3 regions of the Sinorhizobium sp. Y406 genome follow, and region 3 is predicted to be linked to each of the others. Evidence: riboswitches for the same ligand, from Rfam matches in the RefSeq annotation. Region 3 holds a riboswitch; each other region holds the start of a gene.
The links. A riboswitch is a leader RNA that binds a small molecule or an ion and turns the genes downstream of it on or off. The one in region 3 is predicted to bind cobalamin.
Positions count from the first base shown of each region.

Region 1 (6,334 bases), on a different replicon from region 3:
TCGCCACGGCGCGGGACGACATCCTCGAGATGAAGCCGGTGACGGAGGATGTGCGCAAATGGAAGCTGATGGGGCTCGGCGCGCTCGGCGTCATCGGCATTGGCGGCGCCTCGCTCGGCGTGACCTTTGCCGATGCGGTGAAGCGCGGACTGGCGCTGATGCGGATGGGCTGAGGGCCTCCCCCTCAATCATCGAAGGGGAAGAAGTCGCGGTAGCGACGATCCACCAGGCGCAGCGAGCGATCGGGTTCGATGACGTAGGTCTCGTAGACCCGCCGGCCGAAACGATCGTTGAACTGATGGGGGACGATGCTGCCGACGGGCGCCTTTTTCAGCTTCGTGCGCGGCTGGCCGCCATAGGTGATGCTGCCGGGAATGGGTTCGAGGCCGTAGGGGTGATAGCCGCTGTAGCCGCCGGCATAGCTCACCGTGCAGGCGCCCGAAAGCAGTGCCGCGACGAGCAACGGGATCGCATTTTTCAGGGCCCTGGGCATTGTTCCGCCCTCCTTTGCAATTCAATGGTCGAAGACATCGTAGTCTATGCGGCGGCTCGTCAGGCGCAGCGAGCGATCCGGCTCGATGATGTAGGTTTCGTGGACCCGATATCCATATCGGTCGAAGAAGTGGTGCGGGACGATGCTGCCGACGGGCGCCTTGGTCAGTTTCGTACGCGGCTGGCCGCCATAGGTGATGCTGCCGGGGATCGGCTCGAGGCCGGGCCCGTAGCCGACCGTCCGTGTCGTGGGTGTGCAGGCAGCGAGCGCAAGCGTCGCGTAGAGAACGGCAAGGACGATCTTCATGCCGGCGTTCCTGATGGCATCCGGTCGAGGCGAAATTCAAAGGCGAAGAACCATTGCCGGTTCTTCAACTGCTCGTACATCTTATCCTTTCTTCGAACGCGATCCAAGAAAAGGCAGGGGTACGGCGCAGTTTCCTGGTGAGGACCGGGCGCCCGGCGGGGAGTTCCGCGATATTTCAGTTGCATCGGATGGATGCTTCAGAGGATGTAGGGGGAGACTCGCCAGGCGGTGGGCGGCCGTCCAAGCGATGCGCCGTCCAAGACCGGCCGGGTGGTCTGTCGAAAAATGGGCCCGTGTCCGACCAGTCGTTGCTTCAGGTACTCGCTTATGACCGCCGACCAGCTTCTCTCGTTTATCGTCATCGGCACAATGATGGTCTTCTTCGTGTGGGGGCGATTTCGCTACGACGTCATCGCCTGCTCGGCGCTGATGCTTTCGGTGGCGGTCGGCATCGTGCCTTTCAACGGTGCCTTTGCCGGCTTCAGCGATGATATCGTCATCATCGTCGCGAGCGCCCTGATCGTCAGCGCCGGCGTTGCCCGCTCGGGCATCGTGGATGCGGCGATCCAGCGTTTCCTGCCGGAGCTGCAGTCGGTCAGGGCGCAGCTTGCACTGCTCGTGGTCACCGTCACCGTGCTCTCGGCCTTCATCAAGAATATCGGCGCGCTGGCGATCATGATCCCGGTCGCGTTTCAGTTTGCCCGGCGCTCGAAGGTGCAGCCCTCGGTCTTCCTGATGCCGATGGCCTTCGGCTCGTTGATGGGCGGGTTGATGACGCAGGTCGGCACGTCGCCGAACGTCGTCGTCTCGCGGATGCGTGCGGAACTGACCGGCGAGAGTTTCTCGATGTTCGATTTCACGCCGGTCGGCGCTTCGCTTGCCCTTGTCGGCTGCGTTTTCCTGCTCTTTGCCTATCGCCTGGTGCCGGAGCGAAAGAGCCAGGAGGTCTCGGTAAATCAGGCGATCGAGATCACCGACTATACGGCGGAAGCCGTGGCCGCGCCCGGTTCGCCGGCGATCGGCAAGCCCGTGAGCAATCTCGTCAGGATCGGCGACGGCGGCGCCGTCGTCATCGCGATCTTCCGGCGCGGCACGCATCTGGCGCCGCTACCCGATGTGGTGATCGAGACGGACGACATATTGCTGCTCGAAGGCGGACCGGCGGCGCTTGACCGCATCGTCTCCCAGGCGAAGCTGAAGATCGCCGGCGACCGGCTGCCGATGCCGGGCGACAAGACGCGTGCGGAGATCGAGGCGATCGAAGCGGTGATCGGCAGCAATTCGCCGCTCATCGGCATGTCCGCCGAGCGGCTGGCGCTCTTCAACAATCACAATGTCAATCTGCTTGCGGTGAGCCGGCAGGGCGAGAGGCTGAAACAGCGTCTCGGCAGCATCCGGCTGCAGGCCGGCGATATCGTGGTGCTGCAGGGGGCGCGAAGCGAGCTGCCGGTCTTCCTGCAGGACTTCGGCTGCCTGCCGCTGGCGCAGCGCGAGATTCTGCTCGGCACGATCCGGCGCGGCACCCTGCCGCTGCTGCTGCTGGCGGCGGCGATGGCGACGACCGCGGTCGGCCTGGTGCCGGTGCCGGTCGCCTTCTTCGCTGCGGCCCTTGCCATGGTGATCTTCCGCGTCATCCCGCTGCGGGACGTCTACCGGGCCGTCGACGGCCCGATCCTGGTGATGCTGGCGGCGCTCATCCCCGTCAGCGACTCGCTGCGCACGACGGGCGGCTCGGACCTGATCGCCGGCTGGCTCGGCGGCATAGCCACCAACCTGCCGCCGGCCGGGGCGCTGGCGCTCATCCTGATTGCGGCGATGGCGGTGACGCCGTTTCTCAACAACGCCGCGACCGTGCTCGTCATGGCCCCGATCGCCGTGAGCTTCGCCGCCACGCTCGGCTATAGGCCGGACGCCTTTCTGATGGCGGTGGCGATCGGCGCCGGTTCGGATTTCCTCACCCCGATCGGGCACCAGTGCAATACGCTGGTGATGGGCCCGGGCGGCTACCGGTTCGGCGACTATCCGCGGCTCGGACTGCCGCTGTCGATCGTCATCATCCTTGCCACGGTGCCCTTGCTGATGTGGTTCTGGCCGCTGCAATAGCGAGCCGGTCTTCCGCCGTGATCGCGAAGGAGCAGCGAAGAAGGGCGGACGGCACTGTCGATCATTATCCCGACCCCATTGCATCGAGCCGAGACTCGTGCAACCAAGGGCGTGATGGTGCTGCTGCCGAAACTCGGCAGCGGCTGAAAAGGGAACGCGGTGAGGATGCCCGAAAGGGGCCGATGCCGTGGCTGCCCCCGCAACTGTGAGCGGAAAGCGCATCCACAACATGTCACTGGCCGGGAGGCCGGGAAGACGTGGATGCGCCGCGACCCGCGAGCCAGGAGACCTGCCATCGAACCGATCAACCACAACGGACGGGGTGTTCCGATGGAAAAGAAGCGGCTTCTGTCCGGCGTCAATCGTCGGTTTCGAGTTTCGCCATTCTCTGCGGCCCCCTTGCAAAGCTGGCAGGGGCCGGCGGAGAACAGCCATGGCGAATTCGCATCAATCAGCGCACAAGATAACGCTTTCGACCGAGTGCCACTTAACAGGCGGGCCGTGCCTACCGGGTGCCCGGTTGCTTGCCATGCTCAACGGCAGCATTTCGGCGCTCGGCAAGCCGCTCGCCGATGATTTCGCGATTGCCGGGACGGTGTGCATGGCCGCCTGCACCCGTCCCTGCACCATTGCCTTCCAGGCATCGGGCAGGGCGACGTATCTCTTCGGCGATGTCGCGGCCGAAGAGAATATCGACGATCTCGTCGGCTTCGCCGTCGCCTATGCGAATGGCGGCGTGGACGGCGGGCCGAGCGCCGCCGGCGGCGGCAATCTCGCCCGCGTTCCGGCGGCGCTGATCGTCTCCGAGGCGCTTGCCGGGCATTTCCAGTGATGGAGGCCGCCGAGGGCCGGCTGGAAATCGTGGAGTCGATCGCCTATCTGACCACTCGCGACCGTCAGAAGGAGAGGGGCCGGAATGACTGACCAAAGCACCAACTGCACACCGGAGGACGTGCTGCGTTTCTGGTTCGGGGAGCTTTCCTACGAGCACTGGTTCACGCCGAGCGCCGAACTCGATCGCGAGTGCGTGCAGCGCTTCCGGGATGCGCATCTGGCGCTTTCAAGGCATGTCGACGATGTCTGGAGGGCGAGCCCGCGCAATTGGCTCGCCGCGATCATTCTTTTCGATCAGCTCCCGCGCAATATGTATCGCGGATCGCCGCTGGCGTTTGCGACCGACGGACTCGCCCTGCGCGAAGCACAGCTTGCCATCGGCGCCAGCGCCGACAAGGCGGTGTCGCCGGAATGGCGCGCCTTCTTCTACATGCCGTTCGAGCATTCCGAGAACCTCGCCGATCAGACGATGTCGGTGAAGCTCTTTACCGAGCTCGGCGAGCCCAACTATCTCGATTATGCGATCCGCCATCGCGAGGTCATCGAGCAGTTCGGCCGCTTTCCCCATCGCAACGGCATCGTCGGGCGCCGGTCGACGCCGGCGGAGGAGGCCTATCTGGCCCAGCCTGGCGCGGGGTTCTGACGGTGCTCCGCTTCAGGGCATAGGAGCGAAGTGACGGTCCTCGCAAAGCGCGCAATGCGCCGATTCAAAGAATGCGGCGACCTACTGCATGTCTCCTTTAATCGACCTCGATTTAAGGACAAAGACATGCAGCAATTCAAAGTGTTACAGCGACCTTTGCGCGTCTAATAAGACGCGCGGCGCTGCATGTGCGTCTGAATGCGTCCGAAAAAGACGCGCGGGCGGTCATTGACGGGCAAGTCGCAAAAGATGCCGTTTTGCATCTTTTCGCCTTGTTGCGTATGCAGATCGGACATGATGGCGCTCGCTTTGGCGACCCCATCGGCGATAGACGGATTGCGAAGGATCTTGAATTGCGTTCGGCAGCACAATTGACCGCCCTCTTGTTTGCTTTGGTTGCGCTGGCGCTCGCCGGCGGCGCGCCGGCGACGGCCCAGGACGCGGCTCGGCCCGTGGAGCAAAGCGAGCCCGCTCAACAATCGCCCGCCCCGGCAGCCGAGCCTGCCCGGTCGGGACAACCGGCGCCGCGGGGTGAAGCGGGCGCCGGAGCTGCCGCATCGCCGGTGCTGCAGCAGGCGGAAGCGCAACTGACCAAAGCCGAGCGCGATCTCAAGCGACTGGGGGAGCGCGTTGCCAATGCAAAAGACGATGACACCCGCCTTGCCGAATTGAAGGTACAGGCCGACGCTCTTGCCAAGGAGATCGTTTCGGCCGCCGCGGCCACCCGGCCACGACTGGACGAAATCAAGGCGCGCCTGGAAGAGCTTGGCGAGCCGCCGGGCAAGGACCAGCCGCCGGAGGCGGCAATCGTGACGGAGGAGCGACAACGACTGCTTGCCGAACGGGCGGCGATCAATGCGATCGCGGCCCGTGCGGAGAGTCTTGCCGGCGAGGCGCGACGGCTTGCCGGCACGATAACCGCGACACGTCGGGCACTGTTCTCCACTACGCTGCTGAGGCATACGAACGTTTCGGCGGAGATGCTGAGCGAGGCGTTTACAGCGACGGCGGCCGAAGCCACCGCATTGTGGCGCAGCGTCAGCAGTTGGTTGACCTTTGCCTGGAACTACAAGCGCCTGCCCTTCCTCAGCGCGATATTCCTGTCGCTCTGTGCGGCGCTGATTTTCCTCGCCGGGGGATATCGGCTCTTCGCTCCCTTTCTCCAGCGTCACGACGAGGAGCCCACCTATTTCCGGCAATTGTCGCGGGCATTCTGGTCGACGATGATTCCCACCATGGCGCTGACGGCCTTCGCCGCCTCGAGCTATTTCTTCCTCGACAGCTTCAACGTGCTCAGGCCTGATATCGCGCCGATCGTTGCCGTGACGCTCGGCATGGGCGTCGTGCTGTTCTTCGTGACGAGCCTTGCCAGTTCCGTCCTGTCGCCAACGCACTCGGCATGGCGGCTCGTGCGGGTCTCGGACCGTGGTGCCAAGGTGCTGATGGTGCCGATCTTCGCGATGGCGCTCGTCAACGGCCTCGACTATCTGCTCGGGAGCATCAGTGAGGCGCTTGGTTCGCCCGTGATATTGACGGTTGCAAAGAGCTTCGTCGCGTCGATCATCATCGGGCTCATCCTGATGTCGATGGCCTGGATTCGGCCGGTCCTGCGGCGCGACGACCCTCTCCACGCGCCGGGTCGCCCGTGGCCGCGCATCATATCCGCATCGCTTCTGGCAATGGGCGCGGCGCTGGTCGCCATCGCGCTTGCCGGCTATGTCGGCATGGCGCGCTTCATCGCCACCCAGATCATCATCACCGGCGCCATCCTGGTCATGATGTATATCGGGTTTCTCACCGGAAAGTCGGTTGCCAAGCAAGGCGCTTTTGCGGAGACGATCGTCGGCCGCTATCTCGAGCGGCGGTTCAACCTCGAATCGGTGGCGCTCGATCAGATCGGCCTTGCCGCGGGGCTCGGCATCTATGCGCTGGTCGTATTGTTCTTCATCCCGCTC
Region 1 covers NZ_CM178974.1:1,883,841-1,890,174, reverse strand. The annotation lists gene AC4P1R_RS09060 (DUF1515 family protein) at 1-173, shown strand, start outside; gene AC4P1R_RS09055 (hypothetical protein) at 185-481, opposite strand; gene AC4P1R_RS09050 (hypothetical protein) at 515-799, opposite strand; gene AC4P1R_RS09045 (SLC13 family permease) at 1,127-2,902, shown strand; cobalamin riboswitch at 3,001-3,213, shown strand; gene AC4P1R_RS09040 (DUF1636 family protein) at 3,336-3,734, shown strand; gene AC4P1R_RS09035 (DUF924 family protein) at 3,819-4,379, shown strand; gene AC4P1R_RS09030 (hypothetical protein) at 4,544-4,675, opposite strand; gene AC4P1R_RS09025 (mechanosensitive ion channel domain-containing protein) at 4,733-6,334, shown strand, end outside.
Region 1: another riboswitch for cobalamin. It lies ahead of AC4P1R_RS09040 (DUF1636 family protein); the one in region 3 lies ahead of AC4P1R_RS24290 (ABC transporter substrate-binding protein).

Region 2 (6,334 bases), on a different replicon from region 3:
AGACATTTGCGCGACGTGTCGCAGATCATCGGCAAGAAATCGGGCGTCCACGATTTCTCGGCCCTCAGCCTGCTGATCTCGCAGCGCGGCGCCACCTTCTTCACCGACACCTATGTCAGCTACGACCCTAGCGCCGAAGAGATCGCCCAGACGACCGTGATGGCCGCCGACGAAATCCGGCGCTTCGGCATCACCCCCCACGCCGCACTCGTTTCGCATTCGAACTTCGGCTCACGCGATTCCGAGAGCGCCTCCAAGATGCGTACCGCGCTCCGGCTCGTGCGCGAGCTTGCGCCTGACCTCGAGGTCGACGGCGAGATGCACGGCGACTCGGCAATTTCCGAAATCCTGCGCCAGCGCGTGATGCCGAACAGCACCCTGAAAGGGGAAGCCAATCTGCTCGTCTTTCCCAATCTCGACGCCGCCAACATAACCCTGGGCGTGGTCAAGACGATGACCGACAGCCTCCATGTGGGGCCGATACTCCTCGGCTCGGCCTTGCCGGCGCACATCCTCTCACCCTCGGTGACCTCGCGCGGCGTCGTCAACATGGCCGCCCTCGCCGTCGTGGAGGCGAGCCATCCCGCCTGATACCGAGCTTGGGTTTCTCCAGCGGCTCACCCGACTCCGCGCCCTTTGAACGGGGATGAGCTTGGACAGTCCGGTTCGAGCTGATCCCGGGCGATCGTTGCTTCAGCAATCGCGCATTTGGCGATTTTTAAGTCCTGCCGCCACAAAACCACAATCACCGATTGATATAACAGGACGACTGCAGCGTTTACGAAATATAGCACTAGACAAAGACGGTCTCACTAAACCATGTTTATTCTAGGGGCATGAATCGGTGTTACGGCATGACTGATGAACAAGCTGTCCTCGATCTGCTGGATGTCGTCGAATACGGAGGCTGCGCCGAACCGCAGCAATTCTTTGCCTTGATGCGCCGCACCTTCAATATCGCGCATCTCCTCTACCTCGAGGCGGAACCATCGGCAGATGGCCTGAAAGTCTGCCGCCTGCATCACACTTTCGGCGCCTATGCTGCCGATCTCTATCATTCGAGAGGGCTCCACCGGATCGACCCGATTCTGAGACTTGCGCTCGGCGGCGTCAGGCCCGTCGAATGGGCGAGCGCCCGCCGACGCTTTCCCGAATGCGAACCGCTCTTCGAGGCGGCAGAGGAGATCGGTCTGTCGACGGAGGGCGTGGCTCTGCCGCTTCCGTCTCCAGCCAGTCGTATGGCGCTTCTCGCTATCAGTTCCAATCTTTCGCCGGCGGAATGGTCCGACTATCGCCGCCGCCATCTGCGTGATTTCCAACTGGCCGCAAATCTGTTTCACGCCTCCATGCTCGAGCATTCGGCGATGCCCGGGGCCATGGACGAGCGCGACATGAGACTGACCTTGCGTGAAACCGAGGTCCTCACCTGGTCGGCAGCCGGCAAGAGCTATTGGGAAATCGCCACCATCCTCGGCATCTCCGAGCGCACGGTCCGTTTCTTCATGACCAACGCCCGACGAAAGCTCAACGTAGTGTCGAACACGCAGGCCGTTGCGCAAGCCGTTCGCCATGCCTTGATCCCCACCATCTGACGGGCTGATTTCCGAGCCGACCTGAAAATCGGTACACCACCCCCCAAAATTTACCGGGAAAACGGCAGCAATTGAACTGTCACTATCGACAGTTACATGTGTCGTCGGAGCCTGCCAGCATCGCGCCATCGAACGGAGACGATGGAGCGAAAAATGATCAGAATAGTGAACGGCAACGCTCGCGGACGATACCCACAGGCCGTCGATGAAATGTTTCGGCTGCGCAAGCGCGTCTTCCATGATTTCCTGAAATGGGACGTAAAGACCGAGGGCGAGTGGGAAATCGACCACTATGACAAGGCCAATCCGCTCTATGTGATGTCCTATTCGCCGGAGACTGGGAAACTGCGCGGCTCGCTGCGGCTTCTGCCGACGCTCGGCCCGAACATGCTGGACGACACCTTCCCGATCCTGCTCGGCGACAACCCGGAGATCCGCAGCGCAGAAGTGTGGGAATCGAGCCGATTCTGCATCGATCCGGACATCTCGCAGGACCGGGCGTCGAACCAGGTTACGGTTGCCGCGGCCGAACTCATGTGCGGCGTCGGCGAACTGAGTCTGAGCTCCGGCATCACGCATATCGTGACGGTGACCGACGTATTCCTGGAGCGGATGTTCCGGCGGATGGGATGCCCCGGAGACCGGATCGGCGATCCCCAACGGATCGGTAATGTCCATGCGGTCGCGATCGCCTGGGAAGTGTCGCAAAGATTGCTCGAAACCATGAAGGCCGTCGCCGCGATTGAGGGCACGGTTCTGGAACGCCCGATCTCGCTGGAGACAGCAAGGGCGGCCTGACGGTCACCTCACGGGGCCGCGCTTCAGCGCATCGGCCCGAAAATCGCACTCGATTTTCGGGCCGATGCGCCGACTCAAAGCGGTACAGCGACCTTTGCGCGTCTGAAAAGACGCGCGGCGCTGTATGTTCGCAGCGCGGCCTGGCCTCCATTGCGAGTCGCGCCATTAACGCAAAGGGCGTGTTGCGGTTGCGCCAGCCTGCATAGACTCTAGAATGGAGGCAGAGAAAAGGCTGCGGCCGCTGAGGCGGCCGTTCCGCCGGAATGCAGGAAGAGGAAAGTGTCGGGATCTCCGAGCAATGCGCCCCGCGGCATCGCATGGCTTGCGGCTGCGCTTCTGCCGTTGGCATTGGCTACGGCAAACGAGGCTTCGGCTTCGAGCGTTTGTGAACGGCTTCAGGCCCGCCTCGCCGGCATGCCGACCACGTTCAGCTCGAATGCAAACCTCAGCGATTTCACCGGCGCCATTTCCCGCCAGAACATTGAGCTTCGACGCGCCAGGAACGAGCGCAGGCGGCTCGGATGCAGTCGCGGCAGCATCATCGTCATCGACGACAATACTCCCTTCTGCGCCGAACTCGACGACACGATCGCACGGATGGAGGCCAATCTCCAGGAATTGAAAGTCCATCGGCAGCAGCTGGTGTCGAACGGTCGCGCAGACGCGCGCCGGCGCATTCTCGCCGCGATGGAGATCAACGGCTGCATTCCGGTGCGCGGCGACGAGTGGGACGAGCTGGACGAGTTCGCGACGACAACCGAGGCCGACATCCATCGCAACATCCTCAAAGATCTGGCACCGGACGACGAGGATTATCCGTTGCTCTTCGAAGAGCCGGGGATGCAGGATTTCTCGCCGATGGAGGGATACGGGAACGGCCGCTTGCGGACCATGTGCGTGCGCACCTGCGACGGCGCTTTCTTCCCAATCTCGTCGAATGCCTCGCCGGCTGATTTCCCGCGCGACGCCGAGCTCTGCCGCGCCCGTTGCCCCCAGACCGAGACCGAACTCTATTTTCACGTGCTTGCCACCGAGGAGAGCGACCAGATGGTCTCGGCTTCGACCGGCAGGCCCTACCGCGAACTGCCGACGGCCTTTGCCTACCGCACGCGCGACGTCGCTTCACGAGGCGCCTGTGGCTGCAAGCCCGCAAAGGCAGCCGGGCGGACGAACCGGGAGAGCACCTCCGAAGCCAGTCTCGCGGCGAGCCCCTCGGTCGTGACGATCGGCGGCGCCAAGGTGGGAATGACGACTGAAGGCGCGGCCGCAAGGCCAACGAAAGAGCGCCCCTACGACCCGAAGAGCGCCAAGGTGCGCATTGTCGGTCCGACCTTCCTGCCGCCGGAAGAAAGCGCGATCGACCTCAAGAACCCCTTGGGACCAAGCTTTCAGCCGCAACAGGAGAATTGACGACGCTCACCTTTCACGCGATCTTATCCAGGCAAGACGTTGAAAAAGCGCGCTACCTCCGACCTGCATCAAGGTCCGCGGAAATGCCCCACTCCTCCTCGAAGGTCAGCTCTGCGAGCGGCAGTCGCTGGCGCCATCCCTTTGCCGCCAATTCCGGCTGCTGATAGAGCCGGTCGACGAAACCGAGGCATAGCCAGGCGACGATTTCGATGTGCTCCGGTATGCCCAGGATGGCCTTGATCTCGCTTTCATGAAAGATGCTGACCCAGCCGACGCCGACGCCCTCGGCGCGCGCGGCGAGCCAGAGGTTCTGCACCGCGCAGACGGTGGAGTAGACGTCCATCTGCGGGTTGTGGGTGCGCCCGAGGACGACCGAGCCGCCGCGGGTGCGATCGCAGGTCACGCAGATGCTGAGTGGCGCCTTGCGAATTCCTTCGAGCTTGAGTGCGCGATATTTCGCCTGCGCTTCGCCCGCGAACATTCGCGCGGCCTCCTCGTTGGCGCGCTGGAAGGCCTGCCACACCTTCTCCCGCGTCTCCTCTCCGCGCACGAGAATGAAGTTCCAAGGCTGCATGAAGCCGACGGACGGCGCATTATGGGCGGCGGCCAGCAGCCGTGCTATCAGGGGTTCGGGCAGCGGCTCGGAGAGAAATTCGTCTCGCACGTCGCGGCGGGTCTCGATCGCACGGTAGACGGCGGCACGCTCGTCCGGCGAAAAGGCTCCAGCTGCGACAAGGCAGCCGCTCGGGTCAGGCAGCATCGTTCGATCCCCAACAATGCACAACCTCCCGCCGTCCGCGCGGGGCCGGTCCATCTTGCCAGGCCGGTCTTCTGACTCCGGTTCGTCCGGCCGCGCCGCCTTCCCGAATCGCCTGAGGATTCAGTGGCAAGGCTCCGAATCTCTTCAGAGCATGACTGGCGTGGCCGTCCCCGTCACAGCGTTGGGCACGTGCCGGAATTGCACCGACTTCCCGATTCTCCCGCGCTTGCGGGCACCTGACGAGCGCCATATGGACACAGGCACCCACGAAAGGCAAGGCATGCCTTACAGCGCCGCGCGTCTTTCAGACGCCAAAGGTCGCTGCAACTCTTTGAGTCTGCGCGGGCCGGTAGCGCACGTAGGCGAAGGCTTCGCCTGATGGTGACCAGTTCGGAACATTCATGGTTCCCTGCCCGCCGAAGAGTTCGAAGAGGACGCGCGGATCGCCACCTTCCGGTTTCATCAGCCTTAGCCGCACGTCGAGATCGCGCGGGTGGTCGGAGACGTCGCCGTCATAGGAGAGTACCAGGAGGTTTCGGCCATCCGGCGACGGATGTGGAAACCAATCGCCATAGGGGCTGTTGGTGATGCGCTGAACATCGCTGCCGTCGGGCCGGATCCGCCAGATCTGCATGCTCCCGGTGCGGCTGGAGTTGAAATAGATCCACTTGCCGTCGGGCGACCAGTCCGGCCCGTCGTTGCGGCCCTCACCCCACGTCAGCCGGCGCTCCTCGCCGCCCCCGACGGAAATCGTGTAGATGTCGAAGACCTGGTCTCGGATTCCGCAATAGGTCAGCGTCCGGCCATCGGGCGACCAGCCGTGCCAATAGGAAGGGAGCTTCGGTGTGACGAGCCGCGGCGCGCCGCCCTCGACCGGCAGGAGATAGATCGCCGACTTGCCGAATTCGGTTTTGTCGCTGATGGCGAGCGTCGTGCCGTCCGGCGAAATCCCGTGGTCGTTGTTGCACTGCCGGGCGAAGCCCGTGTCGATCTCGACCGGCTCCGGCGCCCCGTCGAGCGCTATGCGATAGAGCCGTCCATCGCCATTGAAGACGAGGAAGCGCCCGTCCGGCGACCAGTTCGGCGCTTCGACCAGCCGCTCCGTCTGCCAGACCACGCGGGTCTCAGCCGTCGCGATGTCGAAGATCTCCACCGAACTGCGCATGGACTATCCCCTGTCGCGGAAGCGGTTGGTGATGGGGTAGCGCCGGTCGCGACCGAAATTCTTCTTGGTGATCTTCACGCCCGGCGCCGACTGCCGGCGCTTGTATTCCGCGATGTAAAGCAGGTGCTCGACGCGGTGGACGATTGCCTCCTCGTGGCCGCGTGCGACGATTTCGTCGGTGCTCATCTCCTTTTCCACCAGGCATTCGAGGATGTCGTCAAGCACCGGATAAGGCGGCAGCGAATCCTGATCGGTCTGGTTCGGCCGAAGCTCGGCGGATGGCGCCTTGTCGATGATGTTCCGCGGAATGACTTCGCCGGAAGGGCCGAGCGCGCCGGGTGGTACAGTGCCGTTGCGCCAGCGGGCCAGCCCGTAGACCTGCATCTTGTAAAGGTCCTTGATCGGATTGAAGCCGCCATTCATGTCGCCGTAGAGCGTGGCGTAGCCGACGGACATTTCCGACTTGTTGCCGGTTGTCACCACCATCGAACCGAACTTGTTGGAGATCGCCATCAATATCGTCCCGCGCGTGCGGCTCTGCAGGTTCTCCTCGGTAATGCCGGGCTCGGTGCCCTCGAACATGTCCGAGAGCGCATCGAGGAAACCGTG
Region 2 covers NZ_CM178974.1:1,605,963-1,612,296, forward strand. The annotation lists gene AC4P1R_RS07705 (NADP-dependent malic enzyme) at 1-591, shown strand, start outside; gene AC4P1R_RS07710 (helix-turn-helix transcriptional regulator) at 855-1,592, shown strand; gene AC4P1R_RS07715 (acyl-homoserine-lactone synthase) at 1,746-2,390, shown strand; gene AC4P1R_RS07720 (DUF2865 domain-containing protein) at 2,670-3,800, shown strand; gene bluB (5,6-dimethylbenzimidazole synthase) at 3,853-4,560, opposite strand; cobalamin riboswitch at 4,605-4,815, opposite strand; gene AC4P1R_RS07730 (TolB family protein) at 4,865-5,725, opposite strand; gene AC4P1R_RS07735 (NAD+ synthase) at 5,729-6,334, opposite strand, start outside.
Region 2: another riboswitch for cobalamin. It lies ahead of bluB (5,6-dimethylbenzimidazole synthase); the one in region 3 lies ahead of AC4P1R_RS24290 (ABC transporter substrate-binding protein).

Region 3 (6,334 bases):
GGTCGCGAACTGCCGGTCGTTGCCGCAAGCGATGATCAGATGCCCGTCGGAGGCCGGAAACACCTGGTATGGCACGATGTTGGGGTGCGCGTTGCCCATGCGGCGCGGAACCTTGCCGCCTGCAAGATAGTTCATCGCTTGGTTGGCGAGCACCGCAACGCCGACATCGAGCAGTGCCAGATCGACGTGCTGGCCGAGGCCGGAACGTTCCCGTTCGGCCAATGCGGCCTGGATGCCGATGACCCCGTAGAGGCCGGTAAAGACGTCGATCCAGGCGACGCCCACTTTCTGCGGTTCGCCGTCGGGTTCGCCGGTCAGGTCCATGATGCCGCACATGCCCTGGATCAAGAAATCGTAGCCCGGCTGTTGCGCCCGTGGGCCCGCCTGGCCAAAACCGGTCACGGAGGCGTAGACGATGCGCGGGTTGATCGCGGCGAGGCTTTCAAAGTCGAGGCCGAATTTCTTTAATCCTCCGACCTTGAAGTTCTCGATCACCACATCCGCTTCCGAGACCAAGGATTTGACGCGGGCGAGGTCATCGGGGTCGCCGAAATCGCAGGTGACCGATGTCTTGCCGCGATTTGCCGCGTGGAAATAGGCGGCCACCTTTTCGGTGCCGCCCTTGCCGTCCGGCTGTTCGATAAATGGAGGGCCCCATGTGCGGGTGTCGTCGCCTTGCGGGCTCTCGACCTTGATGACTTCGGCGCCGAGGTCGGCGAGCGTCTGCCCGATCCACGGCCCGGCGAGGATGCGGGCAAGCTCGACGACCTTCAAGCCGGCGAGCGGAGCGCTGTTCGGCGCGGCCATCAGAAGAACGCCTGAATGCCGGTCTGGGCGCGGCCGAGGATCAGCGCATGGACATCGTGCGTGCCCTCGTAAGTGTTGACCGTCTCGAGGTTCTGCGCGTGGCGCATGACGTGGTACTCGATCTGAATGCCGTTGCCGCCATGCATGTCGCGGGCCTGTCTCGCAATGTCGAGCGCCTTGCCGCAATTGTTGCGCTTGACGAGGGAAATCATCTCCGGCGCAAACCTGCCTTCATCCATCAGCCGCCCGACGCGGAGCGAGGCCTGCAGGCCGAGCGTGATCTCCGTCTGCATGTCGGCGAGCTTTTTCTGGAAGAGCTGCGTGCCGGCGAGCGGCTTGCCGAACTGGATGCGATCGAGACCGTATTGGCGCGAGCGGAACCAGCAATCCTCGGCAGCCCCGAGCACCCCCCAGGAGATGCCGTAGCGGGCACGGTTGAGGCAGCCGAATGGTCCCTTGAGCCCAGAGACATTCGGCAACAGCGCGTCCTCGCCGACTTCGACGCCATCCATGACGATCTCGCCGGTGACAGAAGCGCGCAGCGACAGCTTGCCGCCGATCTTCGGCGCCGACAGGCCCGTCATACCCTTGTCGAGGATGAAGCCGCGGATCTGACCGCCATGCGCTTCCGACTTCGCCCAGACGACGAACACGTCGGCGATCGGTGCGTTGGAGATCCACATCTTCGAGCCCCGCAGACGATAGCCGCCCTCGATCTTCTCGGCGCGCGACTTCATCGAACCCGGATCGGATCCGGCATCCGGCTCGGTAAGCCCGAAGCAGCCGATCAGCTCGCCCGAAACGAGACCGGGCAGGTATTTGTCGCGCTGCTCTTCGGAGCCATAGGCGTAGATGGGATAGATCACCAGCGACGACTGCACGCTCATCATTGAGCGGTAGCCCGAATCGATGCGCTCCACTTCGCGCGCCACGAGACCGTAGGAAACGTAATTGGCGCCGGCCGCGCCATATTTGTCCGGCAGCGTCACGCCGAGAAGACCCGCTTGGCCCATCAGCCGGAAGAGGCCCGGATCGGTCTTCTCTTCGAGATAGGCCACCTCGACGCGCGGCAGGAGTTCTGCTTCCGCGAAGGTCCTGGCCGCATCACGGATCATGCGCTCGTCCTCGGCAAGCTGGTCGTCGAGGAGAAGGGGATCGTCCCAGGCGAAAGCGCTGCCTTGTGATGAATGCACGGATGGGTTTGTGGTCACGGATTCTCTCCCGATATCTTTTACGCCCCGATGATCTCGAACGGTAAGCCGATTTTCCCATGTAAGTACCGCTTGTTGCCGTGCGGAAAAAGCCGTATTTGCGTGTAATATCATTCATGGAATGCATAGCTGAGATGCGCCCGCGCCGGTTCCTCCCCTCGATAAGCCTTTTGGCCGCCTTCGAGGCCGTCCTGAAGACCGGCTCGACAGCGGCGGCAGCGCGCGAGCTCGATCTGACGCAGAGCACGGTGAGCCGTCTCGTCCAGAATCTGGAGCAGCAGCTCGGCCGCCAGCTTTTCGAGCGGCACAGGCAGAAGCTGATCCCGACGCAAGCCGCCCACGCCTATGGCCGGGACGTGACCCGCGCGCTCGATCTCATCCAGCGCGGCAGCATGGAACTAGCCGCAAATCCGGGTGGCGGCACGCTGTCGCTCGCCATCCTGCCGGCCTTCGGCACGCGATGGCTGGCGCCGCGGCTTGGCAGGTTCCTGGTCAAACATCCCGGCATCACGATCAATCTGGCAACGCGTCTCAAGCGCTTCAACTTTGCCGTCGAAGGCTTCGATGCCGCCATCCATTTCGGGGCGGACGATTGGCGCGACGCCGGCCACATGAAGCTGTTCGAGGAGCGACTGACGGCCTGCATCTCGCCAGCGCTGCTCAAGGACCATCCGGTTGCCGACGTTGATGGGATGGCCGGGCTGCCGCTTCTTCAACTGGAGACGAGGCCGAACGCCTGGCGAATCTGGTTTGCCGCCCATGGCGCGGAACCAACAAGCGTTACCGGAATGCTCTTCGACCAGTTCGCGACCATGACGCAGGCTGCGATCTCCGGCCTCGGCGTGGCGCTTCTTCCGGATTATCTGGCAGACGCCGAGATAGCGGAGAAACGCCTCGTTCCGCTCTTGAAGAGGGGGGTGCCAGGCTCGGGATCCTATTGGCTGGTCTGGCCGCAATCGCGGGCCAGTTACCCGCCACTCGAATCCTTCCGCGCCTGGCTTGCCGCGGAATTGAAGCCGCAAGCAACGTCGGCTTCCTGACCGCGGACGCGCGGCAGGGCCTACCCTTGACCAGTCGGGCTCAACTATCTATGGAGTCTCTCGACGGTTCCCCGACGGTGAAGCGAAGGGGATTAATAGGGAACACGGTGCGGACGACCCAACAGGGACCAAAACCGTGGCTGCCCCCGCAACTGTGAGCGGATTGCCGTCCATCCTCGTGGCGCCTCGAGCGCCGTGCCACTGTGCCAACCGGCACGGGAAGGCAGATGGACGACAGATATCCGTAAGCCAGGAGACCTGCCGTCATGCGTTCGCTCCAATGTCCACGGGCGGGGATGCCCGGAACAGGATATGCCATGACACATTTTCGCGCCTGGCTGCGCCTTCCTGAATTCGTTCCTTCCCGTTCGAGCCGCTCGCTCGAAACCGCTGACTGACGCGGCGCGACAGTTCCCGCCGTCCGCGCCGTGCGGCCGGTATTCTACAATCGGGGAGATCGATCCGTGACCATCATTCCTAACAGTCGCGGCAGCCTTATTGCCGTCGCTACGCTGATGTCGACTTTCGCCTTCGAGGCTCAGGCCGCCGAAACCACCTATCCGCTGACTATCACCAATTGCGGCCGCCCGATTACCTTCGATAAGGCGCCCGAACGCGCCGTCTCGATCGGCCAGAGCAGCACGGAGATCATGTATCTGCTTGGCCTGCAGCACCGGATGGTCGGCACCGCCGTCTGGCTCGGCCCGGTCATCGAGGGTTACGAGGAGGCCAATGCCAAGGTCGAGCGTCTTGCGGACAACGATCCGAGTTTCGAGAGCGTCGTTGCCAAGAAGCCCGACATCGTCACCGCGCAGTTCCAGTGGCACGTCGGGTCCGAGGGCATCGTTGCCAAACCGGAGCAGTTCGAGGAACTCGGCATTCCGGTTTACACCTCGCCGGCCGATTGCGTCGGCAAGGACAATACGGGTGGAGGCGATGGCGTTCGCCACGCGGTCTTCACCATGGACCTGATCTATCAGGAGATCGCTGAACTGGCGCAGATCTTCAACGTCCAGGAGCGCGGCGAGGCGCTGGTTGCAGAGCTGAAGGCCCGCGAGGATGCTGCCAAGCAGAAGATCGTGTCGGCGAACGGCAAGCTCTCGGCCGTGTTCTGGTTCTCGAGCGCGGAGCTCGACATCGACCCCTATGTCGCCGGCAAGAACGGTGCTCCCGGCTACATCATGCGGGCGCTTGGCATCCGCAATGTCATCGACAGCGAGGAGGAATGGCCGACCGTCGGCTGGGAAGCCATCGCCAGGTCCGAGCCGACGATCATCGTCGCGGGCAAGATGGAGCGTCGCCGTTTCCCCGCAGACGACATCGCCGTCAAGCACCAGTTCCTCAAGTCCGACCCGGTGACCAGTCTCATGCCGGCCGTCAAGGAGGGCCGCGTCGTCGAAATGGACGCCCAGGCGATGAACCCAACGATCCGGACCATCGAAGGGATCGAGGCCCTGGCCGAGGCTATCGAAAAAGCCGGCCTGACCCAGTGAACAGGATGGTGGGCTCCCTATCGAGGACAGGCGCCACAGTGCTGGCGCTTGTCCTGCTGTTCTCGGCGCTCTGGCTGGGTGCGGCGATCGGCGAGACGGCGATCCCGATGGATGTCGTCGCCCGGACGATCGCCAATCGGCTATGGCAGGCGGGCTATCCGCTCGATCCGATCAACGAGGGCATCGTCTGGAACTACCGTTTGAGCCGCGCCGTGGTGGCGGCGTGCTGCGGCTCGGCGCTGGCACTTTCCGGCGTCGTGCTGCAGTCGCTTCTGCGCAACCCGCTCGCCGATCCGTATATTCTCGGGATCTCGGCGGGAGCATCGACGGGCGCGGTCGCCGTTGCCATCCTGGGTTTCGGTGCCGGTCTGTTGACGCTGCCGCTGGGGGCCTTCCTCGGCGCACTTCTCGCATTCGGGCTCGTCAGCCTGCTCGCAATGCGCGCGGGCAGGGGGCATGGTGCCATCATACTCGCCGGTGTCGCCGGCTCGCAGCTCTTCAACGCGCTCACCTCCTTCATCGTCACCAAGGCGGCCAACGCGGAGCAGTCGCGCGCGATCATGTTTTGGCTGCTCGGCAATCTGTCTGGCGTCCGTTGGCCGGATGTCTGGCTTGCTCTGCCTGCCGCTGTGGTTGGCCTTCTTGCCTGTCTCTGGCATGCACGCGCCCTCGATGCATTCACCTTCGGCTCCGAGTCCGCCGCTTCGCTCGGCATACCCGTGCGCCGCGTCTGTGTCGTGCTGATCGGCGCATCGGCCATGATGACGGCGGCCATGGTCAGCATCGTCGGGTCGATCGGCTTCGTCGGGCTCGTCATCCCGCATGCGGCACGGATGCTGGTGGGCGTCCGGCACGGGCTGCTGTTGCCGGCATCCGCTTTGACCGGGGCAATCTTCATGGTCGCCGCCGACGTGGTTTCCCGCGTGATCATTCCGGGCCAGGTGCTGCCGATCGGCGTGGTGACGGCGCTTGTCGGAGCGCCTGCCTTCGCGATTATCCTTGGCCAGCGGGGAGCGGTTCGATGATGCTTTCGGCATGCAACGTCTCATGGTCCACGGGCGGAATTTCCATTCTCGAGAACGTCTCGCTCGACGTCGTCCCGGGAGAATTTCTCGGCATCGTTGGACCGAACGGTTCCGGAAAGACGAGCCTGATGTCGCTTCTTGCGGGTCTCCGGCGACCGAAGTCGGGTCGTGTGCTGCTGGACGGCCGGCCGATAGACGGGCTCGGACGCCGTGAGGTCGCCAGGTGCATAGCCCTCGTCGAACAGCAGGCCGAGACGAGCGAGCGCATATCGGCGCGCCAGGCCGTGGAGCTCGGCCGCACCCCACATCTCGGACCGCTCGCACCATGGTCGGCGGAGGATGACGAGATTGTCGGCGCGGCGATCCGCAACGTCGACATGGAGCCATTGGCGGCGCGGCAGTGGCACACGCTCTCGGGGGGAGAACGCCAGCGTTTGCACATCGCCCGTGCCCTCGCGCAGCAGCCGGAAATCCTGCTTCTGGACGAGCCGACGAACCACCTCGATATCGGCCACCAGATCGGCCTGCTGCATCTCGTCCGCCAGCAGCAACTGACAGCCGTGGCGGCGCTTCACGATCTCAACCACGCAGCGATGTTCTGCGACCGAATTGCCTTGATGAGCGGCGGCCGCATCGTTGCGCTGGGCCGCCCATCCGAGGTCCTCAGCGCAGAGCGGATCTGTTCCGTCTTCGGGGTGGTGGTCGATGTCCAGCATGAGGGCGAGGGGCGCTGTTACATCCGCTACTGCGCGCCCGGT
Region 3 covers NZ_CM178975.1:1,574,720-1,581,053, forward strand. The annotation lists gene AC4P1R_RS24275 (CaiB/BaiF CoA transferase family protein) at 1-807, opposite strand, end outside; gene AC4P1R_RS24280 (acyl-CoA dehydrogenase) at 807-1,922, opposite strand; gene AC4P1R_RS24285 (LysR family transcriptional regulator) at 2,153-3,058, shown strand; cobalamin riboswitch at 3,106-3,338, shown strand; partial or broken gene AC4P1R_RS24290 (ABC transporter substrate-binding protein) at 3,601-4,551, shown strand; gene AC4P1R_RS24295 (FecCD family ABC transporter permease) at 4,557-5,576, shown strand; gene AC4P1R_RS24300 (ABC transporter ATP-binding protein) at 5,573-6,334, shown strand, end outside.